DNA from 4 places in the Steroidobacter cummioxidans genome. Region 3 is predicted to be linked to each of the others. Evidence: riboswitches for the same ligand, from Rfam matches in the RefSeq annotation. Region 3 holds a riboswitch; each other region holds the start of a gene.

Region 1 (4,207 bases), on a different contig from region 3:
AAGCACGACTGCTGACCCGAAGGCTGTGCGGCCCAAGGAGCACGGCCGGGGAAAAATCCCGCGGGAGATCTGCGGCGGGCGGTACCAACTCTCTCTATGAGTTACATGGGGAACATGCATGGTGCCGCTGGAACTTCGTTGCAGGTTGGCAAGTCGATTCATTCGTGAGCGGTGAAAGTCCTTTTTCAATGTCAGCAAAAGTAACGGCAAGTCAGAGGCTTGCCGTTCACTTGCCGGCAGTGTTAGGGTCTGCGCCGCTTGGAACCCCTCATGCTGCGACAACGAACCCTCAAGAACACCATCCGCGCGACCGGCGTCGGCCTCCACTCCGGTAAAAAAGTGCTGATGGTGCTGCGTCCGGCGCCGGTAGACACCGGCGTTGTGTTCCGTCGCACCGATCTGAATGAGCCGGTGGACGTGCGCGCGTATGCCGAAAACGTCGGCGATACCACGCTCGGCACGTCCCTGTTCAATGGCGAGGCCAGGGTCTCGACAGTCGAACATCTGTTGTCGGCATTTGCCGGTCTCGGCCTGGACAATGCCTATGTGGACCTGTCCGCCGAAGAGGTCCCCATCATGGACGGCAGCGCCGGTCCGTTCGTGTTCCTGCTGCAGTCGGCGGGCATCGAAGAGCAGCCCGCGCCGAAACGTTTCGTCCGCATCCTCGCGCCGCTGGAAGTGCGCGATGGTGACAAGTGGGCGCGCTTCGAGCCGTACAACGGCTTCAAGGTGAACATGGAAATCGAGTTCAACCACCCGGTGTTCAAGAAGCGCTCGCAGACCGCGTCGATGGACTTCTCCACGACCTCCTATTTGAAAGAGATCAGCCGCGCGCGCACCTTCGGCTTCATGCGCGACCTGGAATACATGCGCTCGAAGAATCTGGCGCTGGGCGGCACCATGGACAACGCCATCGTGCTGGACGAGTACCGCGTGCTGAACGAAGACGGCCTGCGCTACGAGGACGAGTTCGTCAAACACAAGATCCTCGACGCCATCGGCGATCTGTACCTGCTCGGCAAGAGCCTGATCGGCGAATTCAGCGGCCACAAATCCGGCCACGCGCTCAACAATCAGCTGGTCCGCAAGCTGATCAACACGCCGAACGCGTGGCAGCCGGTGACTTTCGATAACCCGAAAGACTCGCCGATCTCTTATGTACCTGCGGCCGCGATGGTCAGCGCTTAAGAAGTGAGCTGCTGCTTGATCGGACCGCGGGTGCCGCTGTTATTAAGCAGCATACGCATGCCACAGCCGGTTCAGTTCTCGCTGTGGCTGGCCAGTCAGCCGGTCAGCGCGAAAATCTGCCGTTAACGCTCAGTCGAGTCGCGCAGCTTCCTGCCGACGCGAACTTTTACTTTTGTGACCTGCCTCTCACCTTCGCTGGCAGGCGACGCATTTAACACTTCCAACAGCTGCGCCTGGGCATAACGAATCTGCGGGCACCAGGCCGCCGAATCCGCCAGCACCACGAGCGTGTCGCCGCGGCAACTTGCTGACACCACATGATCTTTTTCCGGACCTGTGAGCGCGGCGCGGATCCGCTCGGTCAGCTCGACGTGTGCTGCCACGCGCTGCTCGAGTTGCGCGAATAACGGGCCAACGGTCTCGCCCAGCGGTTTGAAACGATCAGTCATACGCTGAAAGCGTCAATATGCGCGCCAGGCGCTTGATCTTTGGACACTACGTTATGCATATTCCGGGCACTGTTAAGGGCAAACCCGTCGAAAGGCGGGGACGCAAAGCCACCGGTCTACGGCTGCAGGTACGCACATCGCGGGCCGCGCCACGATAGCGGGGTTGCCAGGATGTACAACTCGAACATTCGGTTCTACGTCCACCGCAGTTCTGCTCGGGCCATCAAACCGGCTCGTCACGTCGCGAACCTTGTCGCTGGAAGCGGGCAAGTTCAAGGCGGGTGTGAACGTTTTATCGTGCCGTCAGTGGAAACTGGCCGTTTAGGGCGCGAAAGAGAGAAGGTAGTGATCAAATGAACGTCATCGTGTTCTCCAGGCGCTTCGGCAAGGCTCGCCAGTTCGAGCTTGGCCGCCCCTTGGCGATGACGGTGACGATAGCGACTGTGACGATAGTGCTGGCCGGCGTGCTGTTCGCCGGCATCCAGCTCGGTCGCGGCGGTTTCATTCTCAACCCGGCCGCGCAGGTTACGGAGTGGGGCGCGAAACTGGAGCAGCAGCGGCTCGAAGTGGCCAATGCCCGGCGCGATCTGCAAGAACGGCTCGATGCGCTGACCAGCCGCGTCGGCCAGATGAATGCGCACGTGATCCGCCTCGATGCCCTGGGCCGCCGGCTCACCGAGATGGCCAATCTCGACAAGGGCGAATTCAATTTCGATAGCGAGCCCGCCGTCGGCGGTCCCGAAGGCCTGGTGGAAGGTGCCACCGTCGCCGCCCCCGAGCTGACCGCCATGCTCGATGACCTGACCAACCAGATCCGCGACCGCGAGCGCCAGCTGAGCGTGCTGGAAAGCATGATTTCCACGCGCAACCTGAGCCGCCAGGTGGTGCCGGACGGCCGGCCGGTGTTGCAGGGCTGGATTTCCTCGCACTTCGGCTATCGCGCCGATCCATTCACTGGTCGTAACGCCTATCACCGCGGCATCGACTTCGCGGGCCCGGCTGGCTCGCAGGTGGTGGCGGTCGCCTCGGGCGTGGTGACTTATTCCAAGGAGCGCTTCGGCTACGGCCGGACAGTGGAGATCAATCACGGCAACGGCTACGTCACCCGCTACGCGCACAATTCCAAGGCGCTGGTGCAGGTCGGCGACACCGTGCAGAAAGGCCAGGCCATCGCGCTGATCGGCTCGACTGGCCGCTCCACCGGCCCGCACCTGCATTTCGAGGTGCTCAAGCAGGGCCGCGCCGTGGATCCGATGACATTCGTGCGTCGGTAAAAAAGCGCTTCTTCAGCTTGTTTTCGCGGTAAGCCGCCCCAAGCCATGCGGCGCCCCGGCCATTCCAGCATGCAGCTGGCGAGACCGTAATTAGAGTCGCCGGGCGCGCGTGTACAATAATGGGCTTTTCCCAACAGGCTTTTGTGGGCCCTGACGGCCCCATCCCCGGAGTTTCAGCGTGGCGAATTGGCTGACCCAGCTGTTCGGCAGTCGCAATCAGCGGCTTCTGAGCGGTTATTCCCGGATCGTCGACAAGACCAATGCCCTGGAAGAATCCTTCCGGGCGCTGTCCGACGAGCAGTTGCAGGCCAAGACGGCGGAGTTCCGTCAGTTGCTGGCCCAGGGCAAGACCCTGGACGACATTGCGCCCCAGGCCTTTGCCGCGACCCGAGAGGCTGCCCGCCGAGTGCTGGGCATGCGGCATTTCGACGTTCAGCTCATCGGCGGCACCGTGCTGCATCAGGGCAAGATCGCCGAAATGCGCACCGGTGAAGGTAAGACGCTGATGGCGACGCTGGGTGCCTACCTGAATGCGTTGCCCGCCAAGGGCGTGCACGTGGTCACGGTCAACGAATACCTGGCCTCGCGTGACGCGGAGTGGATGGGCCGGGTCTATCGCTTCCTCGGCCTGACCGTCGGTGTGATCAAGAGCGGCCAGAGCCCGGAGGAGAAGCGCGCCGCTTACAACTCCGACATCACCTACGGCACCAACAACGAATTCGGCTTCGACTACCTGCGCGACAACCTCGCGTTCCGGCTCGAGGACCGCGTGCAGCGCGGGCTCGCGTACGCCATCGTCGACGAAGTGGACTCGATCCTGATCGACGAAGCCCGCACGCCGCTGATCATTTCCGGACCCGCTGAGGAGAGCACCGAGCTCTACCTGCGGATCAACGAGCTGGCGCCGAAGCTGCAGCGTCAGGAAAGCGAGGAAGGCGAGGGCGACTACTGGGCCGACGAGAAGTCTCGCCAGGTGCATCTGTCCGACACCGGCCATGAGCACGCCGAACAGCTGATTGCCGAAGCCGGTCTGTTGCAGGCGGGCGAGAGCCTGTACGACGCGGCCAACATCCGCATCATGCATCACTTGAATGCGGCGCTCCGGGCTCACTCGCTGTACCACCGCGATGTGGAGTACATCGTGCGCAACGGCGAAGTGGTCATCGTCGACGAGTTCACCGGCCGCACCATGCCGGGCCGTCGCTGGTCGGACGGTCTGCATCAGGCCATCGAAGCGAAAGAGCGCGTGCGGGTTCGCGAAGAGAACCAGACGGTCGCCTCGATCACATTCCAGAA
Region 2 (4,207 bases), on a different contig from region 3:
GGGCCGGTCAGCCGCACCCGTTGTAAAACTTTCTTGGCGTCTTCGGGACGATTGCCCTTGAGCCAGGCGAAGCCGAGCGCAAGGTTGGCCTTGTCACGCAGCGCTGCCAGCTCTTCGGTCGGTGCGGCGATCTGACCGACTTCATTCAACAGCTCGGCCGCTTCCTCGACGCGGTCCTGCCGCACCAGCGCCACACCGATATTGAAGCGCGCGTAAGACGACCAGACGTCGCCTTTGCCCACCGGCTGCCACCGCTCCAACGCGCGAATCGCTTCGTCATAGCGGTTCAAATACATCAACACCTGCGCTTGCAGCAGATGACGCTCGGGCTCCAGATCGCCCGGCAGTGCGCCATGAATCGAAGCCAGCGCGGTCGCGGCGTCTTCGAGATAGTTGCGCTGATACCAGACCTTCGCGAGATAGAACCAGGCGCGGTTGCGCACATCGAGCGGCACGTTGTCGTTCAGCAGCGCCTTGAAGATGCGACCCGCCTCTTCATGCTGACCGAGCGACAGGTACAAGCCGCCCTTGAGCAGCTCGGCCTCCACGCCGTGATGACTCACGCGATTGAAATCCTGCGCGGCACCAAGCCGCGTCAAGGCCTGCAGATAGTCGCCCTGATAGAAGTAGAACAGCACGTCGCCCCAATGCAGATCGCGCACGACCTGCGGGGTGCCGACCAGGGGTCGCGGCTCAGGAGGCTTCTTCTCCTTGGCGCCGGCGCCGGTCGCGGCCAGTCCCAGGACTGGCGCGAGCAGCATCGCGACCAGTAATTTGTAACGTCGCCCCGGCACGGGTTATTCCCATTCCTTGACGATGAATTCGGGTTGCGCCTTGAGCGCCTTGTCGCTGATCTTGAGCTCGACGTACTTGGCGCCGACGCCCTTGTCGAGCTTGATGGTCGCGCCGCGCCGATAGTCACGCTGATTCGGGCCCTGGCCGGTGAACAGCGCGATCAGCTCGTGCTCGCCAGCCTTGAGATTGCCGATGAACACGCGGTGCACGCCGCCTTTGAGCAGCGCCTGCGCCTCGCGCTCGGTGTACAGATAGTTGGCGACTTCCTTGTTGTCGAGCTTCAAGGTCACCGAGTCGAGCGCGAAGAACTCGCCCACGTCCATGGACACGAACACGGCCACCTGCGTGTTGGCGGGGAACAGCAGCTCCTCCTCCAGCACGAACAGCTCGCGGTTCAGATCCAGCACTTCTTTCTTCAGCGCCTGCACTTCTTCGTCGAGGCTCTTGAAGCTGTCACCGCCGCCCGCAGGGGCCGAAGGCGCCGGCGCACTCGTGTCGACGAGCGGCGCAGTCGTGGCCGAGGTTGCGGCGTCTTGTGCGCTTGCCAGTCCGGCCGCGAACAGCAGAGGCAACAGCGCGGCCAACCATGTGATTCGTGTTTTCAGCAGGCTCTGACGCATGGGGAGGTGTCCGGGAAATCCGTGAAGGGTGCTCGGGAGTTCGATACGAGTTCGATTGAGTTGGCGAGGCGGATCCGTTGCGCGCGGTCACTCGTTCAGCAGCTCACGCAGTTTTTCGGTGTAGCGCGTTTCATAACCGACTTTGTAGCCTTCGGAAACGTAGCGCACCACACCTTCGCGATCGATCAGCACGGTCAGCGGCATGGTGCCCGCCTGATAGGCGCGGCTCACTTCTTTGCGAGCATCGAACAGTACCGGATAACTGACGCGCAGCGTCTTTGCCATCTCACGCGCCGCCTGCAGCTCGTTTTCCTCGTCCAGATTGATGCTGAACAGCACCAGGCCGGCGCGGCGGTACTTGCCGTAGATCTCATCGAGCAATGGCATTTCCTGGCGACAAGGCCCGCACCAGGTTGCCCAGAAGTTGATCAACACCACTTCGCCGGAGTGCTCGGACAGGCGCACGTTCGCACCATCCAACGAGCGCAGCGCGAAATCGGGCGCGCGCTGGCCGACGAGCAGGGTCGCCGGCACACATACAGCAGGCCCGAGCAGCAACAGCGCCAGCAATGCAAAGCGTGGCAACCGTGCGGAAGCCCGGAGCGGCAGACGAGCTTGTGAGGACTGTGACATCAATCTTTTATTCGTCGCCGGACACGCGGTGAGGGCCGATCGGCGCCTCCATTGCGAAGCAGGAGGCCGCGCTGGCAACCCCGCTGTCCTAGGAAAATTTCCCTTAGACCGGTGGCTTTGCGTCCCCACCTTTCGGTGAGTTTGCCTGGGTGCGAGGCGGGCCTGCTGCTCCGTTAAGGAGCCGCGTGGCAAGACCTCTGACAACGCCAGCTAGGGTGCTATACGCAGCGCAAATATGTCAACGAACGAAGTGTGATGCCAGCGGCGCAAAACCGCGACGGGCCTGTGACTCACCGCACACTTCGAAGGTCTGTCGGTAGGCGACGACAACAACATCGACGCCTGTATCCGTCCACCGACGACCGCGGCGCGACCGGCGGGAGGGAGCCGGTCGCGCCATTGCACCTGTGAATTAGATAGGCGCTTTCAGACTTTCGTAATCAGTCGACGCGGCTTTTGCCTTCCACATCGCAATCATCTCCGGAGTCACGGTCTGCGCGGCCGGCAGATGATCGGAGGGCAACGTGATCTGCTGCTCCGTCATCCGCCCGACCAGCGACGCTTGCTCGTGGCCGTACAGGAACGTGCTGGCAACTGCGGTGCCGAGGGTGAGCAACATGGCGGCGCCAAGGGCGATACGCTTTTTCATCTTCATCTCCAAACTCGAATTCAAATCTGTTGCGATGGATTCATTTATTACGCGAGCACCGGACGCTTGCCGCCGGTATCGCCATCAGCCAGCGTCAACACCGGACGCTTGCCGCCTGTGTCACCGTCAGTGAAATTGAAAACCGGGCGCTTGCCGCCGGTGTCGCCATCGGCGAGCGTCAGCACCGGACGCTTGCCGCCCGTGTCGCCGTCAGTGAAATTGAAAACCGGGCGCTTGCCGCCGGTATCGCCATCGGCGAGCGTCAGCACCGGGCGCTTGCCGCCCGTGTCGCCGTCAGTGAAATTGAAAACTGGACGCTTGCCGCCGGTATCGCCATCGGCCAGCGTCAACACCGGACGCTTGCCGCCTGTGTCACCGTCAGTGAAATTGAGAACCGGGCGCTTGCCGCCGGTGTCACCATCGGCCAGCACCGGACGCTTGCCGCCCGTGTCGCCGTCAGTGAAATTGAAAACCGGGCGCTTGCCGCCGGTATCACCATCGGCGAGCACCGGACGCTTGCCGCCCGTGTCACCGTCGGTGAGATTGAATACAGGGCGCTTGCCGCCGGTATCGCCATCCGCCAGCACCGGACGCTTGCCGCCCGTGTCGCCATCGACAATGTTAAATACCGGACGCTTACCACCGGTATCGCCATCCGCGAGCACCGGACGCTTACCGCCCGTGTCGCCATCGACAATGTTAAATACCGGGCGCTTGCCACCGGTATCGCCGTCCACCAGCTGCGCGCCAGTGCTATTGCCAGCCGCAAACAGGACGCCCGCCACCACCGCCGAAATTGCAAATACGTTACGCATGACAACAAACCCTCCCAGGAAAAGTGCTAAAAATTCGAACCAGCAAGGCTCGATCACTGGGATAAGCGACGTCCCTTTGAGAAACCCGTCACAGCACCCTCTGGACAAGCGGAAGAAAAAGGGAACAATCAGTACATCGCTCGGCGATTGCTTGCGGAGATCCCTCCAAATCAATCGGTTGAGCCGGATTCAGGGACGGCCGTAGGGCGGTTTTGGCGGGCAGCTCGCGGTGCGGCCGGGGCACCAAGTGAGAAACTGTCGCACTCGAGCCCGTAAACTAGAGAACCCGACGGAAGCGCCCATGCGTTTAGCGTGGGAAGAACAGACAGGCCCCGAATCGGAGACCCGCAACTGAGCAACACAATCGCAGCGGCCATTCCACCGCCCGACCGGCAGGCAGTGACACGGCTGTTGTCTGCGTGGCAGTCAGGGGATACCCGCGCCCTGGAACGACTGACGCCGCTCATATACGAGGAGCTGCGTAACCGGGCTCGCCGCTACATGAAACGCGAGCGGCCTGGCCACACACTGCAGGCCACTGCCGTCGTGCACGAGGCATTCGTCAAGCTCGTCGAGATGAATGTCTCGTGGCAGGACCGTGCGCACTTCTTTGCGGTTGCCGCGCGGCAGATGCGACGTATTCTGGTGGACCATGCCAAGACGCGGTTTCGCGAGAAGCGCGGCGGCACGACCAC
Region 3 (4,207 bases):
ACTGTCAATCGGCCACCGACCATCAGCGGCACGCCGCCGGCGGTCATCAAGGCCAACACCTCGTACAACTTTCTGCCGAGCGCAGCCGATCCGGAAGGCCGCCCGCTGAAGTTCACGCTCGTGAACAAGCCGGGCTGGATGGTGCTGGCACCGAACAGCGGCCGGCTCATGGGTTACCCGAAGTCGCCCGGCGTCTATAACAATATCATCCTGCGCGTCACCGACGGCGTGAACACGGTATCGCTGCCGGCCTTCTCGGTGACGGTGAACACCACCGGCACGATTGCCAATCGCGCGCCGACGATCAGCGGCACGCCGGCGACGACCGCGACGGTCGGTACTGCCTATAGTTTCCAGCCCTCTGCCAACGATCCCGACGGCAACACGCTCGGCTACACCATCACCAATCGTCCGAGCTGGGCGACCTTCAACACTTCGACCGGTCGTCTCAGCGGCACACCGACCGCAACCGGTACCTTCAGCAACATCCAGATTCGTGTGAGCGATGGCACGGCAACGACTTCGCTGCCGGCGTTCTCGATCAACGTCACGAACAGCACGAATCGCGCGCCGGTCATCAGCGGCACGCCGGCTCGCTCGGTCAACGCGGGCAGCGCCTATAGCTTCCGTCCGACCGCGAGCGATCCGGATGGCAACACGCTGACCTACTCGATCGCGAATCGTCCGAGCTGGGCCACGTTCAACACCAGCACCGGTCAGCTGTCCGGCACGCCGAGCGCCTCGCAGGTCGGCACGTACAACAACATCACGATCAGCGTGAGCGACGGTCGTGCGACCACTTCGTTGGCGGCCTTCTCGATCAGCGTGGTCGATGTGTCGAATGGCGGCGCGACGCTGAGCTGGACTCCGCCGACCACCAACACCGACGGCAGCTCGCTGGGCAACCTGGCCGGTTACCGCATTTCGTACGGCACCAGCGCCAGTGCGATGACGCAGACGATCCAGGTGGCGAACGCGGGCATCACGCGCTACACCATCAGCAATCTCTCGCCGGGCACCTACTACTTCTCGGTGCGTGCTTACACCAGCAACGGCTCGGAGAGCGCGAACTCGAACGTCTCGTCGAAGGTCGTGCGGTAACAAGCACTGCTGGCTCGATAGTGCAGCGGCGGCTGGAGCGATCCAGCCGCCGCTTTGTTTTTCGGCATTGTTAAATGTTTGCGCGCATGCACAGCAGCAGTGCGCGCAGCACGTTGCACTCGCGTCTGAATTCTGGCGCGGTTATGTGAATTAGCGGTGACATTTCCACCGCCGCGCTGTCGGTCACTACCGACAATTGCAAAAACAAAATCCCTACGATTAACTCCGCTCCGACCACGAAGTTTTGTTCAATCGATTTCGTCGAATCGCACCGGCTCTACTGGACGCGGCCTTCACGGCGGCGAGAGTGGGTGAGGGACGCGAACCGAACGAACAACGCTTCACCAGGGCATAACCGTCGAAAGACGGCGACGCAAAGCCTCCGGTCCTACAGCGATGCTGGGGATAGCGGGGTTGCCGGCCAGCTCTTCAGCGTCACCGAGCTTGCCGTCATCCTTCCTATTCTTTTGCTGCTGTTCGACCAGGCCTTGCGGCCCTGGGGTCGACTGACCACAGTTAAGTCGAAAGGGACCTCGGTCGCTTTCGACCAGATAATAAAGTCTGGGAGCAGCAGAAAGTGATATCGGCAAACCCGTCGAAAGGCGGGGACGCAAAGCCTCCGGTCTACTGGAACACTGCGTGTGATGCGCAGCGCTCCTACGACAGCGGGGTTGCCACCGACGCCACCGTCGCGACGTTCGCAAGGCCCCTTGCGAGCGCGTGCACGCGCGATCGTGTGAAGAACAACGACAACAAGCTGCCGATAGCGCACGCCCCCGTGCGCGCCAATCTTTCTTTGCGCTTCGAGCGCCGCGCATGCGTTGCGGCGACTGCCTTTTTTCCGGAACACAGCAGCGCGATTCAGCGCCGGTCCTCGGACCGTCGTTGTCGTGCGCGAAGCCAAGGTACGAGCAATGATTCCAACTATTTTCGGGAAAACCTTCCTGCAGCGGGCCCTGCTGGCGTTGATTGCCGCGTCATTGGGAGCATGCGGCGACTCTAGTGACGATGGCGCTGTAACGGGACCAGTCAGCGAGCAGTCGCCGCCGGCAGGCGGTACTGCCGACGATCCGGCGCTGCCGGTGCCGGCGAATCAGCCGCCCGAAGTGGATGGCATTCCTGCGGCCACCGCGACTGCGGGGCAGCCGTATCGGTTCGAGCCCAGCGCGATCGATGCGGACGACGACTTCCTCGAGTTCTTCATCACCAATCAGCCGGCGTGGGCCAGCTTCGACTCCGAAACCGGCATCCTGAGCGGCACGCCGCAAGACGCCCACGTGGGCGACTCCCAGGAAATCACGATCAGTGTCACCGATGGCCGCGACACGCGCTCCATCGGTCCCTTCACGATCAAGGTGAATGGCCGGACGCAGCCGCCACCGCCGCCCAATAATCCGCCGACCATTTCCGGCACGCCGGCGACGTCGGTGATCGTGGATCAGCGCTATCTGTTCCAACCCACGTATTCCGATCCTGAGAACGATCGTCTGCGCTTCACGGTGTCCAATCGTCCGTCGTGGGCGACCTTCAGCACCCAGAGTGGCGTGTTGAGCGGTACGCCGGGCGCAGCGAACGTCGGTACGTATTCGAACATCCGCATCAGCGTCAACGACGGCACGAGCACCGTCACGCTGCCGGCGTTCTCCATCCAGGTGCGCGGCCTCGACAATCGCGCGCCTACCATCAGCGGCACGCCGACCACTAGCGTGCAGGCGATGCAGACGTACACCTTTACCCCGCAAGCCAGCGATGCGGATGGCGACACGCTGGTCTATCGCATCAGCAATCAGCCGCGCTGGGCGACGTTCAGCGCTGCGACCGGCGTTTTGACCGGCACACCGTCGACGACCGACATCGGCACTTACTCGAACCTGATCGTCAGCGTGAGCGATGGCCGCGTTTCGACGTCGCTGCCTGCGTTCTCGATCGTGGTCTCGGCCGCGCCCAATCGCGCGCCGACGATTTCCGGCTCGCCATCGACGAGCGCGAGCGTCGGGGCGGCGTATTCGTTCACGCCGACCGCCAGCGATCCGGATGGCAACACCATCAGCTTCTCCATTCAGAACGCACCGAGCTGGGCGCAGTTCAGCACGGCGACGGGCCGCTTGAACGGCACGCCCACTGCGGCCGGCACGTTCTCGAACATTCGCATCAGCGTGACCGATGGCAACCTGACTGCGACGTTGCCCGCGTTCTCCATCAACGTCACCGGCGCGAGCAATCGTGCTCCGACGATCAGTGGCACGCCGGCGACGACCGTGTCCTCGGGTGCCGCCTATAACTTCCAGCCGACGGGCAACGACCCCGATGGCAACACGCTGACCTACAGCATCGCGAACCGCCCATCGTGGGCGTCGTTCAACACGTCGACGGGACGTTTGTCCGGCACGCCGACGGCCTCGAACGCGGGCACTTACTCGAACATCGTGATCTCGGTGAGTGACGGAACACTCAGCGCCTCGCTGCCGTCGTTTGCGATCACTGTGGTGCAAGCGTCGACCGGCAGCGCGACGTTGTCGTGGACACCGCCGACCCAGAACACCGACGGCTCGTCGCTGACCAACCTGGCCGGCTATCGGATCGTGTATGGACGCACCGCGACCAGCCTCGATCAGACTGTCCAGGTCGCAAATGCCGGCACGGCGAGTTACACGATCACCGGGCTCACGTCGGGCACGTGGTACTTCCGCGTGAAGGCGTACAACAGCGGTGGCGGTGAAAGCGACGTCTCCAACTCGGGCTCGAAGACCATCCCGTAAGCGACCGTACCGAGCACGCAGAATCCTTCCAAGGCCCGCTTCGCGCGGGCCTTTTTCTTGTCGTCGGCCCGATCTGACGAGTCTGTCAGGATGATCGATGGGTCGAATTAATGATGTATTCTCGGCCGGATCTGCAATCCCAAAGCGGCGCGCGCCGCGATAACGGAGTGGTCACCATGAGACCCCGTCGATACGGCGTCTGTCTGTCTCTCGCTTTCGCCCTGCTGCCCACCATGCCAGCAATTGCTGCGACACCTGCCGCGGTTCGTGTAGATTTTTCCGAGCACACGCTGAAGAACGGCCTGCGGGTGCAGTTGGTCGAAGATCACACTACGCCCGTGATCGCC
Region 4 (4,207 bases), on a different contig from region 3:
TGCACCAGTGGCCGACGTATCGACTTCCATGGTGATGGTCGGCACGACTGGCGCGCGACTGGCGCGGGCGTTGTTGAGCTCGACGACGTTGTTCTTCGGCTCTTCAGGTTCGGCGCGACGCGGTTGTGGCGCATCTTTGAAGCGCAGCTGCTCGGCGGCGCTGATGCGCAGCACCGACGGCGATGCGAAGAATGTTTTGAGATAGCCAGCCACCGCTTCGGCAGACACGGCTTCTTTGAAAAAGCCCAGGCGCAGCGAGTGCACGATCTTGCCGCTGCCCGCCGTGGCGACCGAATACAAGCGATACGCCTCGAAGATATCGAGGTGCGGCATGGTGTCCAGATTCACCGGCTGCTCGGACGCGGCGAGCTGAATCGCAAACCACTTTTCCTGCGCGTTGTCGTTCAGCTCTTCGCTGGTCAGCGCGCGGATCGTTTGCGTGCTGTCGAGATTCGGATGCGCATTCGAGGTATCGCGCACTGGCGCTGGCGGAACCTGCTTGGGAGCCGGCGTTGCCGCTTTATTCACCACGGGCGGTGCGACCGGTTTTGCCGGCGGCTCAGCCTTCTTGGCAACGGGTGGCGCTGCGGGCTTCGCGGCAGCGGGTTTCGGCGCAGCGGCGGGTTTGGCTGCAGCCGCTTTGTTTGTTACGGCGGGCGACGGTGAAGCAGCAGCGGGCGCGGCGGACTTGGCCGGCGGCTCGTCGTAGAGGTCGAGCTCGAAGGTATCGACATCTTCGATCTTCAGGCCTTTGCCGACGTGATACGGCTCGTTCGATCCTTTCGCCTGCTGTGCGGCAGCCGGCGTCGGTTCAGGATCGGAGAACGTAAGAGCGGGCACGCGCACGCTCCGCGCTGTATCCAGCTTCGGCGGCACAGCGACGGGCGCGGGCGGAGTGGCTGCCTTGCTTTTAGCAGCAGCGGCAGCGGCTGCGGGCACCGGCGCGGTGGTTTTGATTTTGAGCTTGCTGGTATCGAGCGCGGCAAACTTGCCACTCAACAAACCAACAGCGAGCGGTTCTTTCGACGGTGTCGGCGCAGGAGCGGCGGCGAGCGGTGTGGGAGCGGGATCGTCGTTCCAGCTCATCTCATCGAGGCCGGGGGCTTCGGTGAGCGCTTTGATCTTCGGCAACGACGCCGACGTGACTGCAGCTTTGGTTTCTTCGTCCGGCTCCCACGTCATCTCCACGACTTCGTCGCTCGGAGCTTTCGCGGCTGGCTTCGCCGGTTGAGCGGGCCTGGCAACGGCCTTAGCAGGCGCGGCTGCCGGCGGCGCGAGGACCGGAGCAGGAGCAGCCTTCGTCGGAGCGGGAGCTGCAGCGACAGGAGCAGGCGCAGCTTTCGGAGCTGGCGCTGCGGCGACGGGAGCGGGTGGCGGTGTGTTGACAACAGCAACGGCAGGACGCGGAGCAGGCGCCGGCGTCGAGGCGGGCAAGTAGCCGCGCGCGAAGCGGCGATCCTCATCGCTCAGGCTGGTTGTGAATGCGGTTGGATACTGCTGACGAACGACAGTAAGAACGCGTTCAGCATGCGCTTCGTTCGTGAAGAAGCCGAGGCGCAGACGATGCCGCGTGCGTCCATCCTCGACACGCGCGACCTGATAAAGCTTGTAATTCTCGAGACCGGGAATGTTACGACCCGTCGTCGGCACCGGTGCGATGGAGGCGCACAGATTGATGACGAACAGCTGCGTGCCGCTCCCTGCGTTTTGGGAGACGAGCGGCGGCTGTGAGCTTTCCGGCTCGACATAGACCTTGCTGGTATTGTCTTCCACGTTTCTTCCCCGACCCGTTGCGCCGCTGATCACCGCCCGCGTGCGGTGGACGCGCTTGCGGCTGAACGATTCATTTCGGCGGGGGGAGTGAGCGCGCTTATGCGCATCGCGCTCGTTCACGGCGGTTTCGCTGTTGTCTTTTGTGGCGAAACCGTTGCCGCATTATGTCGCGGCCCCGTGGCAACCCCGCTGTCTTAGGAAATGAATCCGTTAGACCGGAAGCTTTGCGTCCTCGCCTTTCGGCGAGTTTGCCCAGGAAATCTAACAATCGTCTTGGAACGATTCGATCATCGGCACGCTCAAGGCATAAGTCAAGCAAGTCCGGTCGCTTTCAGCAGACAAGGGGTTTGGCGACAAGTGAGATGCTGCGTTTGCCTTGAGGTTATGTCTCATCTGGTCCGTTGTTGGCGGTTTTGTTACACCGCCATGCGCGTCCACGCTTCTTTGCTCGCGCTCGCGGGCTCGCCCGCCATGATGCGCGGCGCGAGCTGAGAAACGATATGAACCTGCGCAGCATCGGAAAGGCCGAGCGCGCGTAGCGCACCTTCGAGGCCTTCGATCAGCTGACGACGCTCGTTCTCCGTCGGACAGCTGTCACGCGCCAGCGCAGCGAGCTCATCGCCCACGCTTTCCAATGTCTCGGCGATCGAGGGCGCGAACTCGCTCAAGTCGCCCCGCAGCCGCGCGGCAAATCGAAACGAGTTGTATGCGCACACGTACGCGCGATGTCTGAGCTTCAAGTTCTTCAACATTCCCACCGCATGGGTCTCCCGCACGAGGTCACGGGCGAAAGTGTGAAGGGCGACACGAATTGGACGGTGTGCGCTGGATCGCAAAACGCCGTCGCATTTCGGCGTTGCATTTACGCCTCATTACGGATCAAGCACGTACGCCCAAACTATTTTTCGCCGCAAAAAATTTACGCACTGGCCGTTGACAAAGAGCAACTGTCATGATGCTGGGCGCGTCGCGAAGGATGCGCCACGAGGACAGCGGGCGCGCGCGGGTGGCCGGGCTACTCAGGCGCGGCCGACATTGCGATCCGTGGGCGAGTGGAAATATTCGCTTTCTTCGGCGAATTGACGCATCAGTTTGCGCAGCTCCTCGATCCGGCCCTCGGCAGTGCTGATGGGCTGGCATTCTTCGCACTCTGGATCCGAACAGGGTTGCCGCGAGTACAACCAGTACTGCACGGCGCCCGCCAGCAGACCGTCGGCGATGTCCCAGATGTCGGCCTTGTCATCCGTGTCGGCGATCCGGTTGCCCAGGTCGACGGCCTTGCCGAAGGCTTCGCTGAAGGGGTTGTCGGGTTCCTGCATGGGGGGGTCACTCGAGCGTCTGGCGCCCGTTGCTCTCATTGAAGATGGCCCCATTGTAACGGCGTTGTGCCCCCTGACGAAGACTGTCACCGCCTTGAACCCAGGCACGCTGACTGGTCTACTGTCATAAAGCACTCGCCGATACCGTAGCCCGCTGCAAGCGGGCGAATTCATTAGAGGTTTCACATGGCCGAAGATCGTAATCAGGACCCGCAGATGGACGCCGAGGGGCTCTACCAGGAAGACAATTTCACCGACCGCAAGGTGGGTGCGATTCGTCGCCTTTCCCCGGTGCGCGCCGATGGCTCCGCCGATCCTGCCCGCCCGGTGCTGTTCATCGGCCAGGCCGAGATCATGACCAACATGGGTCCGGTGCCCATCAGCTTCGAGATCGAGGGGCAGACGCTGGCTGACGCGGTCATCGGCTTCGCGCCGGCGGCACAGGCCGCGATCGAGCGTACCGTCCAGCAGATCCAGGAAATGCGTCGCCAGCAGGCCTCGCAGCTCGTGGTTCCGCAGGGTCCGGTGCCGGGCATCACCGGCGGCCGCGGCGGCGGCAAGATCCAGATGCCTTGATGATCCATGGGGCGCGTGGCGCCCCATGATCGTGCGTGGGGCCCGTCATTCGGGCCTTACGTGGTGCGTCCCGCCGCGATTTGCGCAGAAATCGCCCATAACTGGCTGCTTTCGCGGCTGGCACGTTTTTCGCTCCATCCCGACTCCAAGCTCGAGCCATGGCATCGCTGCCCGGCTACAACAGAGGTCTGGATGTCGGCGATTCCGTACGATGAAATGCATGCCAGCGACGGCGAGGTGCGAGAGCACTACAGAACCTTCGCTTCCTGGCTCGCGCGCACCCCGAGCGAGCGCGTTGCGCACAAGCGCGCCGAGGCCGACACGTTGTTTCATCGCGTCGGCATCACCTTCACCGTCTATGGTGAGGAAGCCGGCACCGAGCGGCTGATTCCTTTCGACATCGTCCCGCGCATCATTCCGGCCAACGAGTGGAAGCATCTCGCCGCCGGCTTGAAGCAACGCGTGCGTGCGCTGAACGCGTTCACCAACGATATCTATCACTCGCAGGAGATCCTGCAGGCCGGCCGCATTCCGGCCGA

What was found. Region 3 has a riboswitch for cyclic di-GMP ahead of D0550_RS04075 (putative Ig domain-containing protein). Riboswitches for the same ligand answer to the same signal wherever they lie in the genome.
Region 1: it holds a riboswitch for cyclic di-GMP, as region 3 does, so the genes downstream of both, D0550_RS16825 (M23 family metallopeptidase) here and D0550_RS04075 (putative Ig domain-containing protein) in region 3, are expected to answer to the same signal.
Region 2: it holds a riboswitch for cyclic di-GMP, as region 3 does, so the genes downstream of both, D0550_RS11635 (TlpA family protein disulfide reductase) here and D0550_RS04075 (putative Ig domain-containing protein) in region 3, are expected to answer to the same signal.
Region 4: it holds a riboswitch for cyclic di-GMP, as region 3 does, so the genes downstream of both, D0550_RS35255 (hypothetical protein) here and D0550_RS04075 (putative Ig domain-containing protein) in region 3, are expected to answer to the same signal.

What each region holds. Positions count from the first base shown of each region.
Region 1 is NZ_LSRW01000032.1:33,138-37,344, forward strand. It holds gene lpxC (UDP-3-O-acyl-N-acetylglucosamine deacetylase) at 271-1,188, shown strand; gene D0550_RS16820 (DciA family protein) at 1,311-1,637, opposite strand; cyclic di-GMP riboswitch class I at 1,705-1,808, shown strand; gene D0550_RS16825 (M23 family metallopeptidase) at 1,991-2,911, shown strand; gene secA (preprotein translocase subunit SecA) at 3,090-4,207, shown strand, end outside.
Region 2 is NZ_LSRW01000018.1:43,472-47,678, forward strand. It holds gene D0550_RS11625 (tetratricopeptide repeat protein) at 1-794, opposite strand, end outside; gene D0550_RS11630 (AraC family transcriptional regulator) at 798-1,415, opposite strand; gene D0550_RS11635 (TlpA family protein disulfide reductase) at 1,503-2,048, opposite strand; cyclic di-GMP riboswitch class I at 2,119-2,204, opposite strand; gene D0550_RS11640 (hypothetical protein) at 2,461-2,697, opposite strand; gene D0550_RS11645 (hypothetical protein) at 2,745-3,512, opposite strand; gene D0550_RS11650 (ECF-type sigma factor) at 3,912-4,207, shown strand, end outside.
Region 3 is NZ_LSRW01000005.1:72,165-76,371, reverse strand. It holds gene D0550_RS04080 (fibronectin type III domain-containing protein) at 1-1,101, shown strand, start outside; cyclic di-GMP riboswitch class I at 1,440-1,523, shown strand; cyclic di-GMP riboswitch class I at 1,677-1,780, shown strand; gene D0550_RS04075 (putative Ig domain-containing protein) at 2,016-3,860, shown strand; gene D0550_RS04070 (M16 family metallopeptidase) at 4,037-4,207, shown strand, end outside.
Region 4 is NZ_LSRW01000001.1:3,950-8,156, reverse strand. It holds gene D0550_RS35255 (hypothetical protein) at 1-1,773, opposite strand, end outside; cyclic di-GMP riboswitch class I at 1,950-2,036, opposite strand; gene D0550_RS00035 (hypothetical protein) at 2,190-2,525, opposite strand; gene D0550_RS00030 (hypothetical protein) at 2,793-3,092, opposite strand; gene D0550_RS00025 (hypothetical protein) at 3,279-3,668, shown strand; gene D0550_RS00020 (circularly permuted type 2 ATP-grasp protein) at 3,861-4,207, shown strand, end outside.